Regions from separate parts of the Bradyrhizobium sp. USDA 327 genome, predicted to be linked through region 1. Evidence: riboswitches for the same ligand, from Rfam matches in the RefSeq annotation. Region 1 holds a riboswitch; each other region holds the start of a gene.
What was found. A riboswitch is a leader RNA that binds a small molecule or an ion and turns the genes downstream of it on or off. The one in region 1 is predicted to bind cobalamin.
Positions count from the first base shown of each region.

Region 1 (5,232 bases):
CGACGAGCGTGAGCGCCAGCATCAGCGGCGTGCGGCCCTGCGGCAGCCTGCGGAGCACGGCCGCCGCCGCCGCCGTCGCCAGCAGCGCAGCCGCGCCGATGACGAAACCCCAGGCGATGGTGCTGCCATCGATGGGATAGTGCAGTGCGCCGAAACCGATGCTCTGGTTCACGAGCCAGGCGCCGGTGACGACGAGCAGCGCCGGACGCAGCGGCAGCATCGCAGCCGCGACGACGGCGAAGGCCGCGAACGGCGTCGCACAGGCGAACGCAAAACTTGCGAGCGCGCATGAAACCGTCAGCAGCGCGAAGCCGAACATCGGCGCGAGACGCGGCGTCACCGGATTGAGGCGGGAATCGTCGCCGTCGGACGGCAGCATGTCGAGAGCCATAAGTGATCTCCTTCTCTTCGAGTTCTAGTCCATTTGGGGGCCTGTGACAGCCCCATTGAAATCAAAACGTGGCGCCGGCCTTGAGCAGATAGGAACGACCGGGCAGCGGATAGGCGCTGAAGCGACCGTCCGTGAAGGTGCTTGCGACGCCGTAGTCGTAGTAAAGCGCGTTGAGCACATTGCTGACGCTGAGCGACCAGAAGTAGCGCTCATATTGGCCGCTGAGCTTGAGGTCGATCGTGCCGTTGGCGGGAATCGGCTTCTGGGTTCCGGCCTGGTCGTTGTCCATGCGACGCTCGCTCCAGAAGCGCGCGGTGGCGTCCAGCACCAGATAGTTCTGCCAGATGTTCCAGGTGAGGCCCGCACTCGCGGTGTAGCGCGACACCAGCGGCACGTCGTTGCCCGCCCAGACGCCTTCGCGGAAGACGGCCCGTGTATAGGCCATGCCGGAACGCACCAGCAGGGCGTCGTTGATGCGATAGGAGACACTGGTCTCCGAACCGTAGCGGCGGGTCGGATCCAGATTGGTGTTGTAGAACAGGATCGGATTGAAATGGATCTCGTTGGCGAGGTCCATCAGATAGAGGCTGCTCTGCATCTGCAGTCCGCCTCCTCTGATGCGCAGCCCGCCCTCGATATCCTGCGACGTCTGGGTCTTGAGCTGGAACGTTTGCGGGAGCGGACTGAAGAACGGGTCGAATGAAGGGCCTGACGACACCCGCTCGTCGACATCAGGCGTGCGGAAGGCGCGCGCAACGCGGCCGAACAGCGCGACGGTGTCATTGAGACGATGCTCCGCACCGAGGTGTAGCGCATATTGCGTCTCGTCGGTCCTGAGCGGGAGCGCGCCGATGTCGGCGTTGAACGGAGCGGCCGGGTCGAAATTGTCACGTGCCGAGAGATTGGTGTTCTGCACCCGGACGCCGTAGGAGATATCGGTCGTTGGCGCGACGCCGAGTGTGTGCTGGATATAGCCCGCAACCGTCCGCTGCCTGAGATCGTAATTGTGCCAGGGAGCGAGACCCTGGCCGGCGCCGCGGTTCTGCTGAAAGCTCGCATCGTAGTAGTCGACGCCGGTCAGCACTTGCGAGGGCATTCCGAAGAGCAGGCTCTTCACGCTGAGCCGCGGCGTAATCGACCATGTCGTAAGGTCAGCATCGACATAGGTCGACGTGAAGAAAGCCAGAACCGGCGCCGGGCTCGAGAAAAATGCGCTCTGCTGCTTCTTGTCGCGCACGCCGCCGTCGACGATGAGATCGACGCCGTTGACAAGGGTTTTCGTGAAGCCCGCGGTCGCGCCAAAACCCTGCTGATTGGCGTAGTTGAAGGGCGTGCTGGTCCCTCGCCGGTTGGTCGCGAGCTCGTCGACGCCGATGGAGGGATCGACGGTGCGGCCGCCCGGCAGTCGCAACTCCTGATTGTCAGCGGTGACGGTCAGGAAGGCGGTCAAGCCCGGCGTCGTGTAGTTCAGATTGGCGACGCCGTTCTCCTGCGAATAGCGATTGTTGTCGCGATAGCCGTCGGTCCTGACGGCATTGCCGTAGAACGAGGTCGACCACGGACCGGAATTGATCGCGGCCGAGACGTTGCCGAGCCTGGTATTGAATGAGCCGAAACCGGCCTCGATGCGCGCTGTCACGGGCGGGCCGCCCACGCCATTCTTGGTGACGATGTTGATGACGCCGCCAACCGCATTGTCACCATACAGCACCGCACCGGAATTGCCGCGCGTGATCTCGATGCGCTCGATGGCATTGAGCGGGATGGTGGAGAGGTCCACCTGGGCCATATCGATGTCGTTCAGCCGTCGTCCGTTGACCAGCACCAGCGTGTTGGCCGTGGCGAAGGCACCGAAGCCGCGCAGGTCGACACTGGTCTTGGCACCGATCGGGCCGCCATAGAACGTCGTGATCTGGGCGCCCGGCACTTGCGTCGCGATGATCTCGGCCAGCGTCTGCGACGGCGCATGAGCGATGTCCGCGGCCGTGATGACGGTCGTGGCCGCGCCGACGATACCGCCATTGCCGGCGGCGGCCTCATTGCCCGAGCCGGACGAGCCGGTCCCACTCGGCGCCCCGTCCGGCGCCGTTCGGCGCCGCCCCGCCTCGCCATCGCCGATCGCCCTGGCACGCGTACGGTTCTGATCGTCGGATCTGGTCACTTCAACCGGTGGCAGCTGCTCGGCGACGGACTGCTGGGCGTGGGCGATGGAGGGATCGAGCGAATACAGCGAAACGGCCGCAACGATGCCGGCGCAGCGGCGCCTGGCGGCAGTGACAATACGGGACACAATTGTAACCTCGGCATGACGTCAGTGGCACGTCACAGCGAACGAGGCTTTACGGCGGAGCGATCGATTGCTCCGGTGAAGCTAGTGTCTGTACTCCCCGACCGACATCTTCGCGTGTGACCACGGCTGACGGCAGGTCTCCTGGCTCGCGGGTCGTTACCTCTGCGTCGCCTTCCCAGGACCGAGATTCCCAGTGGCATAGGACGAGAGATTCACCGCTTACAGTTGCGGGGGCAGCCATGGCATTGAGAAGATCCCGGCCTTGGGACATCTCGCACCACATTCCCTTTTGATCTCCATGGGGAGAACCGTCGGCGGCCAATCTACGGGGCGCCCAGGCCGGGAGTCAATCGACCGGTGGGCCGGCTTCAAAGCGAATCGAACAATGCCCTGCGCCGCCTACGTTCGTCCTCGCGGGCGCTGGGCCTGAGCCCAGGCGACAGCGACATCGCGCGGCGGAACGTCGAGGCGCTTGATCGGCATCAGCTCGCCAGAGGCCGAGACGATCGCGGTCTCTTCGCGCCGGCAGCGCGTGCAGACGAAACGGACCTCATGCGGGGATGCCGACCAGCTTGAACGCTTCACGTTGGCGGCCATCGGCCAGGCATCGCAATGCGAGCACGACACCAGGAACCGGCCGGGATCGAGCATACCCATTCCATCGGACTCCGCGTCCTGCCCACTGCTTCCAATGACTATCCTATGTAAATCGTTCCGGTGCCTCGGCACCGTCAACGCCACGTTCGCTGGAAGCCTGCGCGTTGCTCGCCGTTCCCACGAGACCTCCGGCGTTGTCGATTTCAAAGCTTGCGAATTTCATCCGATGTCCCCCTGCTCCGATCGACCCTATCAGGTGGAGACGGCGGGGGCGATGGGGGATGCGCGGTTGCGAGCCCTTGCAGGCAGAAGGCAATTTGCTCAGCGAGCCCCCTTGAGGGTGCAGGAGGTCGTGCAGGTGACCGTGGTGCCGCGATCGCACGATCTGCAGGCGTTGACGCACTGGTTCATGTCGCGTGGATTGTAGCTGTAGTTTCGTATCGGACAGGTCGACGTCGTCGAGCCGGTGATGTCCCGCTCCTGGTCGCAGGCCGCCGTCATGAGCGCGCATATGATCACGGCAACGAGGCGCAAGGGACTTGCCCTGTCAGGCATGGCACGATGACACTCGCGAGGTGCGCTGCATTGCAACGAACCCCGGCCTTCCCACCACGAGCCACCGCCGATCAGCGATGCCCGCATGCTGCGAGAATGCGCGCTAAATGTTAAGAACGGATTTCAGCCGGCCTCAGGCCGCAGCCGTGGTCGCGATCGCCTGCCGAATATCCACCGCCAGCTGGCGGTACTGCTCCCCGAGCTTCAGATAGAACTCGCGCTTGGTGCTGTCGGTGGCGAGCTTGGCGATTAGTTCGCATTCGGCGGTGAGCGTCTCGAACCGTTCCAACCTGTCCTGAAGTTCTGTCATCGGCGTGTCCCCGTCAAACGCCACAAGGACAGCTAACCTAAATCCGGGAAATAGGTCACAGCGAACATCGTTATGGGGTAGCATCAATTTTTCCGCGACAGCCTATTTCTGCTCGAGCCGCCAGGTGCCGTCCCAAGCGGCATCCGGCGGATTGGCTGCGAACTGCGCGATGCGGCCGAGCATCGTGCGCGAGGGACCGTCGCCGGGGACCGCCTCGAGCGCCGCGTTGAAGGCAGCACGAGCGTCGTCGAAGCGCCGGGCACGATACGCGGCAAGACCTTCGACATAGTGCGTGCGCAGGCTGACTTGCGCATCAGTGAGTGCGCCCGGTCGCGCCATCACCTCGAAGATCGCCTGCGGCGCGCTTTGGCCCACGACCGCAAGACGGTCGATCTCGCGCAATTCGAGGCGAGATCCAATCGCGTCCGCAGTCGCCTGCGAGACCAGGATGCGGGTGCCGTAGACCTTGTTGACGGCCTCCAGCCGCGAGGCGAGATTCACGGCGTCGCCCATCACGGTAAAGCTCATCATCAGCTCGGAGCCGATGCTGCCGGTCAGGGAGGGTGTCAGTAACTCGGTGTAAGATGGTTTCTGTGAGTTTACCTTTGACAGGAGACTCACATGGCTACGGATTTTTCACCTGAGATTTTGGACCAGCTTCTTGCCGGGGGCAGCCTCAAGCCAGAAGACTTAGCCGGCGAAGACGGGCTTTTCAGACGACTGAAGAAGGCGCTTCTGGAGCGCGCACTGGGTGCGGAGCTGACCCACCACCTTGGCTATGAGAAGGGCGACCCGGCGGGCCGCGGGTCGGGCAACAGCCGCAACGGCACAAGCAGCAAAGCGCTGTTGACGGACGACGGCGAGATCGAGATCGAGGTGCCGCGCGACCGCGCCGGCACGTTCGAACCGGTGATCGTCGCGAAGGGCCAGACCCGCTTCGACGGCTTCGACGAGAAGATCATCAGTCTCTACGGGCGGGGCATGACGGTACGGGAGATCCAGGGCCATCTGGCCGAGCTCTACGGCACCGAGGTGTCCTCCGATCTGATCAGCAAGGTCACCGACGCGATTCTCGACGAGGTCCGCGAA
Region 1 is NZ_JBGCCW010000001.1:3,310,296-3,315,527, forward strand. It holds gene ABIA42_RS15240 (hypothetical protein) at 1-391, opposite strand, end outside; gene ABIA42_RS15245 (TonB-dependent receptor) at 453-2,681, opposite strand; cobalamin riboswitch at 2,795-3,009, opposite strand; gene ABIA42_RS15250 (hypothetical protein) at 3,081-3,338, opposite strand; gene ABIA42_RS15255 (hypothetical protein) at 3,600-3,833, opposite strand; gene ABIA42_RS15260 (hypothetical protein) at 3,967-4,143, opposite strand; partial or broken gene ABIA42_RS15265 (adenylate/guanylate cyclase domain-containing protein) at 4,246-4,701, opposite strand; gene ABIA42_RS15270 (IS256 family transposase) at 4,765-5,232, shown strand, end outside.

Region 2 (5,232 bases), 2.8 Mb from region 1:
TGGTCTGGTTGGCGACGGTTTCCATCGGCAAAATGGCCGCTGCCAACGGTTCTGCAATGAAATTTCGCACTTCACACGAAAAGATGTGAAAAAGATCGGTCTGGCTTTCTCTGGCCGATTTAGAAGAAGACGCAATGGAGTTCAGGGTAGACGCCCGCGCATAACTTAACCTTCTTACGCCCGGCAAGATTGATCGTTGATGTCGACCTGGGCAGGTGGAGCAGAGTTAAACAGGCGTTTTCCATGCTTCGAAATCTGGATCGATGACATGCAGACGAATGGGTGCCAGCTAAGCTAGGGTCGAGCCAGTCTGGTCCTCGACGTTTTCTTGCGTACGGCCCCTGAGCTTCCCGGCCTGCGCGCTCGGAAATGCGCAAGCGCTCAGCGGTATGCCGGGTCGCTACCGGTGAACGTCTCCCGGTAACTTCCTCGCCGGTTTCGTCTCACACCCAGTTCCTGGTGCCTTCGACGTTGCTATACTCACGCACAGTGGTGTCCTCACACCGGCTGGAGTGAAGGCGGGAAAACCACATCTCGCAAGCTCGTGCGCGCCGCTGACACTAGGCGGAACAAACGCAATCGCGCGGCCGACCTTCTTGCGACGGGCCGGACTGCTGCGAGAAAGGCACCCGGACCGTTGCGGAAGCTAAAACAAAGCAAGTGCCGAGCGCGTATGTCTTGCAGTCGGTCCGAGGCACTGGGCCATGGAGGAACTGCGGCGCGATGTTGCTCTGCGGCAGTTTACTCGGGCCTTCGCTCTCCTAAGTCTTCCTCTTCATTTGGCTCGGTGCGTTGGAACCAGGAGCCAGGGGCAAATTTCGCGATGCGCTTGGCAAAGGAGGATTGTGGCTCCCAATCCTGTCCTTCTCTCTTTTCGAAAGTGATGACCCCGTTGTGTGCAAAATAACGTGGTCCTTGGATACTACAATTCACCAAGAGCAGAACGCGCCACACGTCACCCGTCTCGGCCGGTTTGCCATTCCGCTTCGGTAAGTAGTCCACTCCAACTGGTTCAATGATAGTACAGCGGCCCTGCCGCAGAAGATCGCCGAGCCGGCCTTGCGGGGTGGCCACGAAGTTGAAGTTGGCCGGATCATGCAGAAAGCGAAGATTTGCGTCCCTTTCGCCATCTGCGACTTCACTGGCGATCAGGGAGAGCGCCAGGGCGCGCCAGCCCAATTCCATCGGCTTCGCATAAGTCGACGCAAGTTCAAACGTGCCGTCGAGGGCGATCTTCCAGGTGATAACGTACTGTTCGTCCGATTTGTTGTCCCGGTGTCTGGTCCACGAAACGAAAATAAAGTCGTTTTGGCCAAGTTCAATAACGCCCCACATTTGAGGCACGAACTGTGCCACCTTCGAGACATTGGAGATAATTTGTTCTATCGTCTCACCATCTTGCGCTCGCCAAGTTGACTTCAATCGTTCGACAAGGGGGCTGTCGCTGGCCCGAATATTATTGCTCATGGCAGCCGGCCAGGCGAGGCAGATTAAAAATCCGACCAAGCAAAGCCATAGCGCGGGTCTTCCAGACATTCTCTTCATAACCCTCGGCCTATCGCGTTTCATCCAAACATCTTGTAAAGCAGGCAACCTCGAACCTGCTATGAGCCATCGCAAGAAGTTTACGGGATGCGACGTGGCACCCGCTGGCTGTCCCGCGCGATCAGGCGCTCCCTGTATGTCATGCGCAGCTAACTTCCCCGACAGCGACTGCGTCAGTTGGCTGAGCTGGACCTGCCCAGCAGGAGGAGACTGGGCATGCCGAGGGTCTGCATTCTTCGTGCCAGGCAATAGGCGGAAATTTTCACAGAGTTTGTGTCGCTCTTGTCGACTTTCTGACCTTTGCACGTTTTCGGTGTTCCTATTCAGTGTATCCGCCGCAGCTTGTGCATCCTTGTCCCGCACCGGATATTTAGCAGAAGAGTTGAACGCCTCGATGCCGGATGCCTGATGGACGGAAGTGCGTTTGCCGCTATTGAGCTGTGTGGTTCGCTATCGTGCCGCCGGCGTTCGAGCTGCATGATTGCCAGCGGCACCAAGCCGGCTTGATCCCGGCTTTGAAGTCTGGGTGGCACGCAAATCAACCCCTCGCCTCGTATGTTGCTAAATTCCGCCACGTGCCTTGGCCTATTCGCTGCAGATCCTTTAGTTGAGAGAATAGCTGGCTAGCCGAGGTGCTGGGCGAAACTCTGGAAATCGCAAGGCCGCATCGAAAGCATTCTGATAGAAACGTCGGTACTCCCGCCGGAAGGCTGCTTCTGTCCCTTTCATCGATCTAGCGTGCGGCTCCGCCTCAAGGCAGCTCCGGATGCTATTCCGGTATCTGAGAAGGATATGTCTGATTATGACATCTCTGATTAGAGAATGTTTCTGGATGGTGGTAAGTCACAGAGATGCACGGTCATTCGGCTAGCAGATGTCGCAGATTAGCTTGCACATAATCTGAGAGGTTGACGGAAGAGTTCTCGTGCCGATAATCCAAGTCGTCGAGGTTCTCCGGTTCCCATTGATCCGGAGCTAAGAGGGAAGCCGGTGCAAATGCCGGCGCTGCCCCCGCAACTGTAAGTGGCGAGCCGCTGTCCAACGATGTCACTGAAGCCTGCACGGCTTCGGGAAGGCCGGACAGCAGCGATGACCAGCAAGCCAGGAGACCGGCCCCGACAATATATTGGTCCACGGGCGGGGTGTCTCGGTGGTACGCCAAGCAGCCGTCGCACGCGCGACTTCTCCTGCCTGCGTCCGCCATGGCCTTTGTCCCCAACAGGGGTTAACGCGATGTCTCCTCTCTCTCTTCCAGTTGCTACGCTCGGAACGCCACGCATCGGCCCAAGGCGTGAGCTCAAGCTCGCTCTAGAAAGCTACTGGTCTGGAAAGATTAGTGAACAGCAGTTGTACGAAGACGCATCCGGCCTACGCGCAGCGAACTGGGCTCGTCAAAAATCGCTCGGCGTCACGATCATTCCGTCAAACGACTTCTCGCTGTATGATCAGGTGCTTGATACAAGTGTCATGGTTGGCGCCATCCCGGAGATCTACGCCTCGAGCGGAGAATCCGTTTCGCTCCAGACGTACTTCGCCATGGCCCGCGGATCGCAATGCGGCGATCAGGATGCGAGTTGCGACCAGAGTACGCGGGGATCTGGCGTGCCCGCGCAGGAAATGACCAAGTGGTTCGATACCAACTACCACTACATGGTTCCCGAGTTTTACCGGGGACAGGCGTTCAGACTGTGCTCTCGCAAACCCGTCGAAGAGTATGAGGAAGCCAGGGCTCTTGGCTTTCAGACCCGCCCTGTCCTGATCGGGCCGGTCACATTTTTAAAGCTCGGCAAGAGTACCGATAGCGCGTTCCAGCCCCTCTCTCTCCTCGATGATCTGATACCTGTCTATATCGACCTTCTGCATGAATTAGCCAAACGAGGGGCAAGTTGGGTTCAGTTTGATGAGCCCTGCCTGGTCCTTGATCTGGATGAGGCGGCGCGACAATCGTTGCTGCACGCCTATAACCGGTTCGCAAAGGAGGGACCCGCTATCAAGATCATGCTTGCGAGCTATTTCGGCGCCCTAGGCGACAATCTGGATACTGCCTTGAGCCTGCCAATTTCCGGTCTGCACGTCGATTTGGTTCGAGCGCCAGAACTATTGGATCAGATCATTGCTGACGGCCGAAGTGATCTCGTCATGTCGCTCGGTGTCATCGACGGCCGCAATGTGTGGCGGTCGAACTTGCCGTCGCTCCGTCAGCGGCTGAAGCCCTCGATTGCGAAGCTTGGCAGGCACCGTGTACAGCTCGCTCCGTCCTGCTCGCTGCTTCACGTGCCGGTCGATGTTGAACTCGAGACCGGGCTCGCGTCCGACGTCAAGAGCTGGCTTGCTTTCTCGGTTCAGAAGATGCGTGAGCTTGCGATCCTGGCGCGGGTACTCGCAGGCGACCAGAATGTTGGGCTAGCTCTTGCCGAGTCGGAATGCGCCGCGACTGCCCGCCGGACCTCGCCGAAGATCCATAATGCCAACGTCGCTGTCCGAATGAGGGCGATCGATCAGACGATGCGCCAGCGCGCCACCCCGTTTGCCCGTCGTTCCGAGATCCAAAGGGAACGCTTTGGACTGCCGGCTTTTCCTACCACGACGATAGGATCGTTTCCGCAGACCGCAGCGGTGCGAAATGCTCGCGCGGCGCATGCGCGAGGTGCGATGAGCGAGGAGCAATACGACAGGTTCCTCAAAGAGGAGATAGCCCGCGCCGTACGTTGGCAGGAGGACATCGGTCTTGACGTCCTCGTGCATGGCGAATTCGAGCGTAATGACATGGTGCAGTACTTCAGCGAGCAACTCGCCGGCTTCGCATTTACAAGGAACGGATGGGTTCAGTCCTATGGTTCGCGCTGCGTTAGGCCCCCGATCCTGTTTGGCGATGTAGTGCGGCCGAAGCCGATCACCGTGGAATGGTGGCGCTACGCGCAATCACTAACTGGTAAGCCGATGAAGGCGATGTTGACCGGACCGGTGACGATCCTGAACTGGTCGTTTGTTCGCGATGATATTCCTAGAAGCGAGGTCTGCCGTCAGCTTGCGCTCGCGATGCGCGATGAAGTCCGCGATCTCGAGAATGCCGGTGCAGCCATAATACAGATCGACGAAGCTGCACTCCGCGAAGGATTGCCATTGCGCCGGTCGGACTGGAAGGCATATCTCGATTGGGCCGGAGATTGCTTCCGCCTCTGCTCATCGGGCGTTACCGATCAAACGCAAATCCATACACATATGTGCTACTCAGAGTTTAACGACATCATCGGTGCGATCGCTGCAATGGATGCGGATGTCATTTCAATCGAGACGTCGCGATCGAAAATGGAGCTACTGGATGCGTTCAGGAAGTACGAATATCCAAATCAAATCGGACCGGGCGTGTACGACATTCACTCTCCACGCGTCCCCGAGACGGGCGAAATGAAGGAGCTGATGGTGCTAGCTCGGACGCGTTTGCAGGATTCGCAGCTTTGGGTCAATCCGGACTGCGGCCTAAAAACGCGCAAATGGGAGGAGGTTCGGCCGGCGCTCACCAACATGGTCGCTGCCGCGCGCGAACTGCGCGCTGCATCCGATCCGCAAATCGGTTGATCCCGAGCTCCGGTCTGTTCTCAACAAAGCTAATTCGGTTGTGGTGATTTGCGCTTTCCACAATATCGAGGCTACCATTGCCGCCGACATGATGCCCGGTCCACTTCG
Region 2 is NZ_JBGCCW010000001.1:512,934-518,165, forward strand. It holds gene ABIA42_RS02210 (hypothetical protein) at 1-187, opposite strand, end outside; gene ABIA42_RS02215 (nodulate formation efficiency C protein) at 742-1,467, opposite strand; cobalamin riboswitch at 2,476-2,678, shown strand; gene metE (5-methyltetrahydropteroyltriglutamate--homocysteine S-methyltransferase) at 2,779-5,124, shown strand.
Region 2: it holds a riboswitch for cobalamin, as region 1 does, so the genes downstream of both, metE (5-methyltetrahydropteroyltriglutamate--homocysteine S-methyltransferase) here and ABIA42_RS15245 (TonB-dependent receptor) in region 1, are expected to answer to the same signal.

Region 3 (5,232 bases), 3.2 Mb from region 1:
TCACCCGATTCCATGATCGGATTTCGGACATATTTAAGATCAGGGCGAGGTTCGACCGCGCTAACATCCTTCTCCCTCTGGCTGTCATGTCGGGTGCGCAGATGTCGGCCCGTCAGGTGGCAAATCTCAAACGCGACCGCCATCCCCTCGTGAGAGCGACGTTCTACAAATACGCGTCCAGCCGAAGCGAACATCCGCTCGTCGACAAGCACGACATCGAAAGCGCATTGGAGGCTTGGCACATATTGGGTTGCCTTGGAGTGGCTCTTCATACTCACAGGCTTCGCGGTCTTATCCGCCTTCGCCAGGGCAGCTTGGTTTCTGATCATTTTTTGGACCGCCTCGATGGCCGCGCTTCTATTTATGCATCTTCGGTATGGATTGCTGGAACGAAGGGCGGATCCCCAGATCCAACAGATAGCCGGGAATGCCGAGGCAAGTGCAGGCAACCGCCAAGCATTCACAGAGGCGGCCATCTGATGTGGTACAAGATCGGGAAGGATATCATCGTCCGGAGCGAAAACGCAGCCAAGCCGGAAACACAGAGTTGGGCCTATCTTAAGAAGCTGATCTCGCGTCTCGAGCCAATTCATTCCAGCTTCGACTTTGGCTGCGGCAAACTGCGTTACGAACGGGCAATAGCCAAAACCACCGGCGAACTTGCGTTGGTGGATTCGGAAGTGCAGCTTTCAAGGGGTCAAATGATCCGCGGTCGTTCGACCACCATCCGCGATTACGTCGGCAAATCAAATCACGTCCACGCCCTCACCGTGGGTCAGTTTGCCTCCCATGACCGGAGATACGACCGCGGCTTCTGCATAAACGTTCTTTCTGTGATCCCATCGGCAAGCGTGAGACTTGGCATCGTTCAACTGATGAGAGCTAAGCTAAAGCCAAACGGCACTTGCTTGTTTGTGACGCTCTATCGCAATTCTGATTTTACAAGGATGCAGAATCTCCCGAATTGTCAACCATACGGCAACGGCTTCCTCATGGACTCGCTTAGGGGCCATTCCTTCTACGGCCTCATCCCGCCGGACGATCTCGCCGGATTGGTTAAGCGTGCAGGCTTCTCGGTCGAGTCGATCGTGCTGGATGAAGGCTCCGCATACCTGTGGGCCCGAACTCCGGACGGGCGACCTGGACCGATCAATTTCGAAATCCGTGAAACTGCGGAGAACTTTCAGATTCGATCTCAGCCAAGCGTGAGCAACCGCAGCTCGGCAAGGTAGACCAGGCCGGCAGAGACGGCGCTTGGATCCTGAGCAGCAGCCGCGGGGGCTCAAGTCACATCGACGACCTGTCCCGCTTAGGTTCGTCTGCTTCCGATAGTCGGCGATCTGCTGTCTGTAGTGGCCGATGCTCGGCGCATCCGGAGCCACGTCGCTCTTCCAATCGACGACCGCGTCGATGGCGCCGGCCTCGTCGAACGCGATCGCGTCAACCTGTCCGGAGAGCAGGACCTTGCCGCCTTCGTGAGTCTGGCTTCCGAACAACGGGAGCTCGGGGGCGAGACGCGGTCGCGGCGTCACGACGTCCGGAAGAGCGAGCGTCCGCAGCACCGTGGCGGTCAGTTCGACGGCGCTGATGCCCATCTTCGGATCCTCCGCCGGTTCGTGCCCCATCTGCCGGATCAGTTCCGCAGCCCGCGTTTCAAGTCCGCCCTGGCGTCGCAGGCTTCTCCGGTCAGCACCTCCTCGATTAGCTTGTGAAGGATGGTGCCACGCGTCGAACTTCTGAGAACGGCAGCAGGCTCCGCAGCGCCGGTTTCCGGAATTTCCCCGCTTTCGATCTTCGCTTCTGGCTCGTCCACCTGATCAAGTTCCCTCCGGCTCGGGCGACGCCAGATCACGGTCTTGCGCACATCGAAGATAGCGGTCGCCTCGGCGGCGAAGGTCTCGCGGGTCTGCCCGTTCTCTAGCGGCGTGACGTTCCTTTCCTTCGCGGTGCCGACGTCGTTCGGGTTGATCGCCGGGAGACCAGCCAGGCCCAAATCGACGAGCTTTGCCCAGCACTTGTCCGACAGGTCGGCGGAGTGCCTAGGCAGGATCAGCAGGTCGCGCGCCCGGGTCGCGGCCACGTACCAGAGGCGTACGCGCTCGCGCCGCTGCTGCTGCCGCGGTGACGGTGTTGCCCCACGGATTGGCCGAGGAGACAATCACGGATTGAGCAGTTGCGGAGGCTGTGCGGACGCCGATCCCGCTGCGGCGATCGAGGCCAGCACGATTCCTAGCGTCAATGCTGACCCGGACAGCCAGCGCTGTTTGAGCAGGATTGAAGTTGACGCCGAAACTCGCGCCGGCACGGCTACTACGTTTGAAATGAAAACGGTGATGACCACGGGCGAAACAAAAAGCCGTCACGCACATTCGCCGTGAGCGGCAGCCGTTCGCCCCGAATGCGGCAGATCTCGATCGGCTTTGCAACGTCTTGGAGCACCCCGCCCCTGCGTCAGTCCATGACCACGACCGGCAGCAAGGTTTCCTGGCTCGCGGGTTGACGCCTCCGACCACCTTCCCAGGTTCGAACGAACGAACCCAATGGCCCAACTGTCGTCGGCTCGCCGCTTACAGTTGCGGGGGCAGCTTCGGCCTTGTCCGTGAGGACGCACCGTATTCCCTTGATACGCCTTTCGGCGCTACCGATAACCAGACTGAAGGCCCCTCATAACCGAGTCAAGCAAGGGGCGTGAATCGAGTGCTGAGTGACACAACATGTGACAGTTTAGCCCGTCCTATTCGTGAGAGTGCGTTTTTCTAGTCCGATTGATGTGGCCGCACATCTGCTCTGACGAGGCGCACAGGATTGCCTTCGGCTTTTCACCGCCTGACGACCCGTACTTTGCAACGCGCTTGAGGGATAAGTTGGGCGAACGGGGGGCGGACGCCCCGCCGGTCAAGGACTGAGCGGCAGCAGCGCGCCGGGCAAGCCGCGGATCAGGTCGGCTTCGGGACATGCCGCGGCGAACGCAAGGCGAATGCGGCTCGTGGTCTCGACCACACGGGCAGCGAGTTTCAAGAGACTCCGCCTCGACGGCATTTGCGATGTTCGTTTCGATCTTCTCTAGCAAGATCGACCTGATCTGAGGATCGAGGGGCGACTCCGACGTCGAAAGCCCAGCCAAATGTCCCAGCTCTTTGATGCGGCCGTGATGGCCGGCTCGGGTGCCGTTTACATGTCTCAACCGTTCGCACAGTGTATCGAAGCCGGCTTGTCCGCCTATGATCGCCCTGCCTGTCGTGCTGAGCATGTCCGGTGTTAGCCCTGCGAGGTACTTCACGCTGACCCTGAACCGCGCGTCGCGATCTGCAAGGCAGAACGCCATTGCGACGATGGCGTCGAACAGCGCGGAATTCGAGAGGTCATGGTACTCCGCGGGGAGAAGCTTGCGCGCAGCCTGCTTACGGCTAGGGTCAGGGTGAACGAGACCAACCACGAAGTCGAAGGCTTCTTCGTCGGGAATCTCGACGAGAGATTGCTCGAAATCGCGCAAGTCGACGGTCGGAAGGAGCAGATGCGCCAACAGCTTCAGGCCGAACGGCAGCAATTGCTCCAGCAACTTGCTGGATCGGCGGGAGATGTCCGGCGCGCGGAGGATGAGGCACGGCTGTTCGAAGCCATGTTCGCGCAATTCCAGGCCATCCGCGACTCTGGCCTGACCTGCTTTGGATGCGGCGAGGAATTGGCTGCTTTCGATCGCAAGCTGGCGGAAATCGGCAAAAATATCGAAGACGCCAAGCGGAATCGCGATCCCAAGCTCGTTGCCGATCTGGAGCGCCTAGCCGCGGAGGTCAAGACGGCAAACCGGCTCAAGACCGAGACACAGGATGCGTCGACCCGGGCACACAGCGCGAAAGACAGGGCCGAGGGCGCGTATGAAGACTACATGAAGAACAATCGTGAAGTCCTGGCGGTGGCACGTCGCGCCCGCGCGCGCCAGCTGCTGGACGGATTCCCGCAATCGAGGGAGATGAGCGACTACCGGTCGAAGGTGGCCGAAATGGCGGCTCAGTCCTTGTCGGACCGCATCGCTGGGCTGACGGCGGACCGTGAAAACCGTTCTACCAACCGGCGCTCCACCCTGATGAGGGAAATGACGGGCGCCGTGAACAAGCACGGGCAGGACTTCTATCTCGTGCCGCCGTTCACCGCCGAGGAGGCGACGCCGTCGGCCGTCGAGCAGTGGGCGGTCGCCGAAAAGGACCGATTGGATGGGCATGAATTGGTCCAGTACGCGGAGCAGTGTCGGAACGCTGAGACGGAGATGACCTCGGCATTCCGGGACGACCTTCTCCATCGGCTCGACGATGCCTTCACCGGCATCAAGTCCACCCTGAACGAGCTCAACCGCCACCTGAAGGACCGCCAGTTCCACGGGCGCGACTACTACTCGTTCAAGGCGCTCGAGGCCCCGACCCACGTCGCGCGCCGCCCTAATGGACGTCATTGCGGACAAGCTTGCGAACGAGGCCGAAAGCCGCGAGACAGCGCTCGAAAAGGTTGCCGCTCTTGCTAAGCGGGTGAAGTGGCTGCGGGTGGCGAAGCTCGCAACGACGTCGGCGGCTTCGATCTATTTCGGCGTTCCGCCGGTCGGGGCCGCCGGCGAGTTCTTCGAACTCGGCAGAAAGATGTGGAGCGAGGGCTTCGGGAAGAGCGATGCCGATGCGGCGAAGAAGGCCGTCGGCGATGCCGTCAAGGAAGGCGGCGAGCTTCTAAAACCGAAGGAGGAAACGTCTCCTCCGAAGGAAATTCAGGCTCTGCGCGACACGCTCGAGCAAACCCTTGAAGAACTCGGTATCACGCTTGTCGTGTTGATCGACGATCTCGACCGCTGCCTGCCCGAGACAACGATCTCGACGCTCGAAGCCATCCGCCTCTTCCTATTCCTCAAGAACACCGCCTTCGTCATCGCTGCGGACAACGACATGATCAAGCACGCAGTCCGCAAGCACTTCGCGGGCTTCGAAAATGACTTGATGGTAACGAACTACTTCGACAAGCTGATCCAGGTTCCGATCCGCGTGCCGCAACTCGGCACGCAGGAGGTCCGCGCATACATGATGCTGCTATTCGTGGACAACAGCGACCTGCCCGAGCCCGACAAGGAGAAGATTCGCGCCGCCGTGATCCGTCAACTGAAGAGCACTTGGCAGGGCAAGAAGGTGGACCGCGCGTTCGTCAACTCGCTTGACATCGGCTTACCGGGATCGCTGGTCGGGCAACTCGACACTG
Region 3 is NZ_JBGCCW010000001.1:75,572-80,803, forward strand. It holds gene ABIA42_RS00350 (hypothetical protein) at 1-1,232, shown strand, start outside; gene ABIA42_RS00355 (transposase) at 1,634-2,080, opposite strand; cobalamin riboswitch at 2,456-2,658, opposite strand; gene ABIA42_RS00360 (transposase) at 2,896-3,018, opposite strand; gene ABIA42_RS00365 (hypothetical protein) at 3,419-4,516, shown strand; gene ABIA42_RS00370 (P-loop NTPase fold protein) at 4,437-5,232, shown strand, end outside.
Region 3: it holds a riboswitch for cobalamin, as region 1 does, so the genes downstream of both, ABIA42_RS00355 (transposase) here and ABIA42_RS15245 (TonB-dependent receptor) in region 1, are expected to answer to the same signal.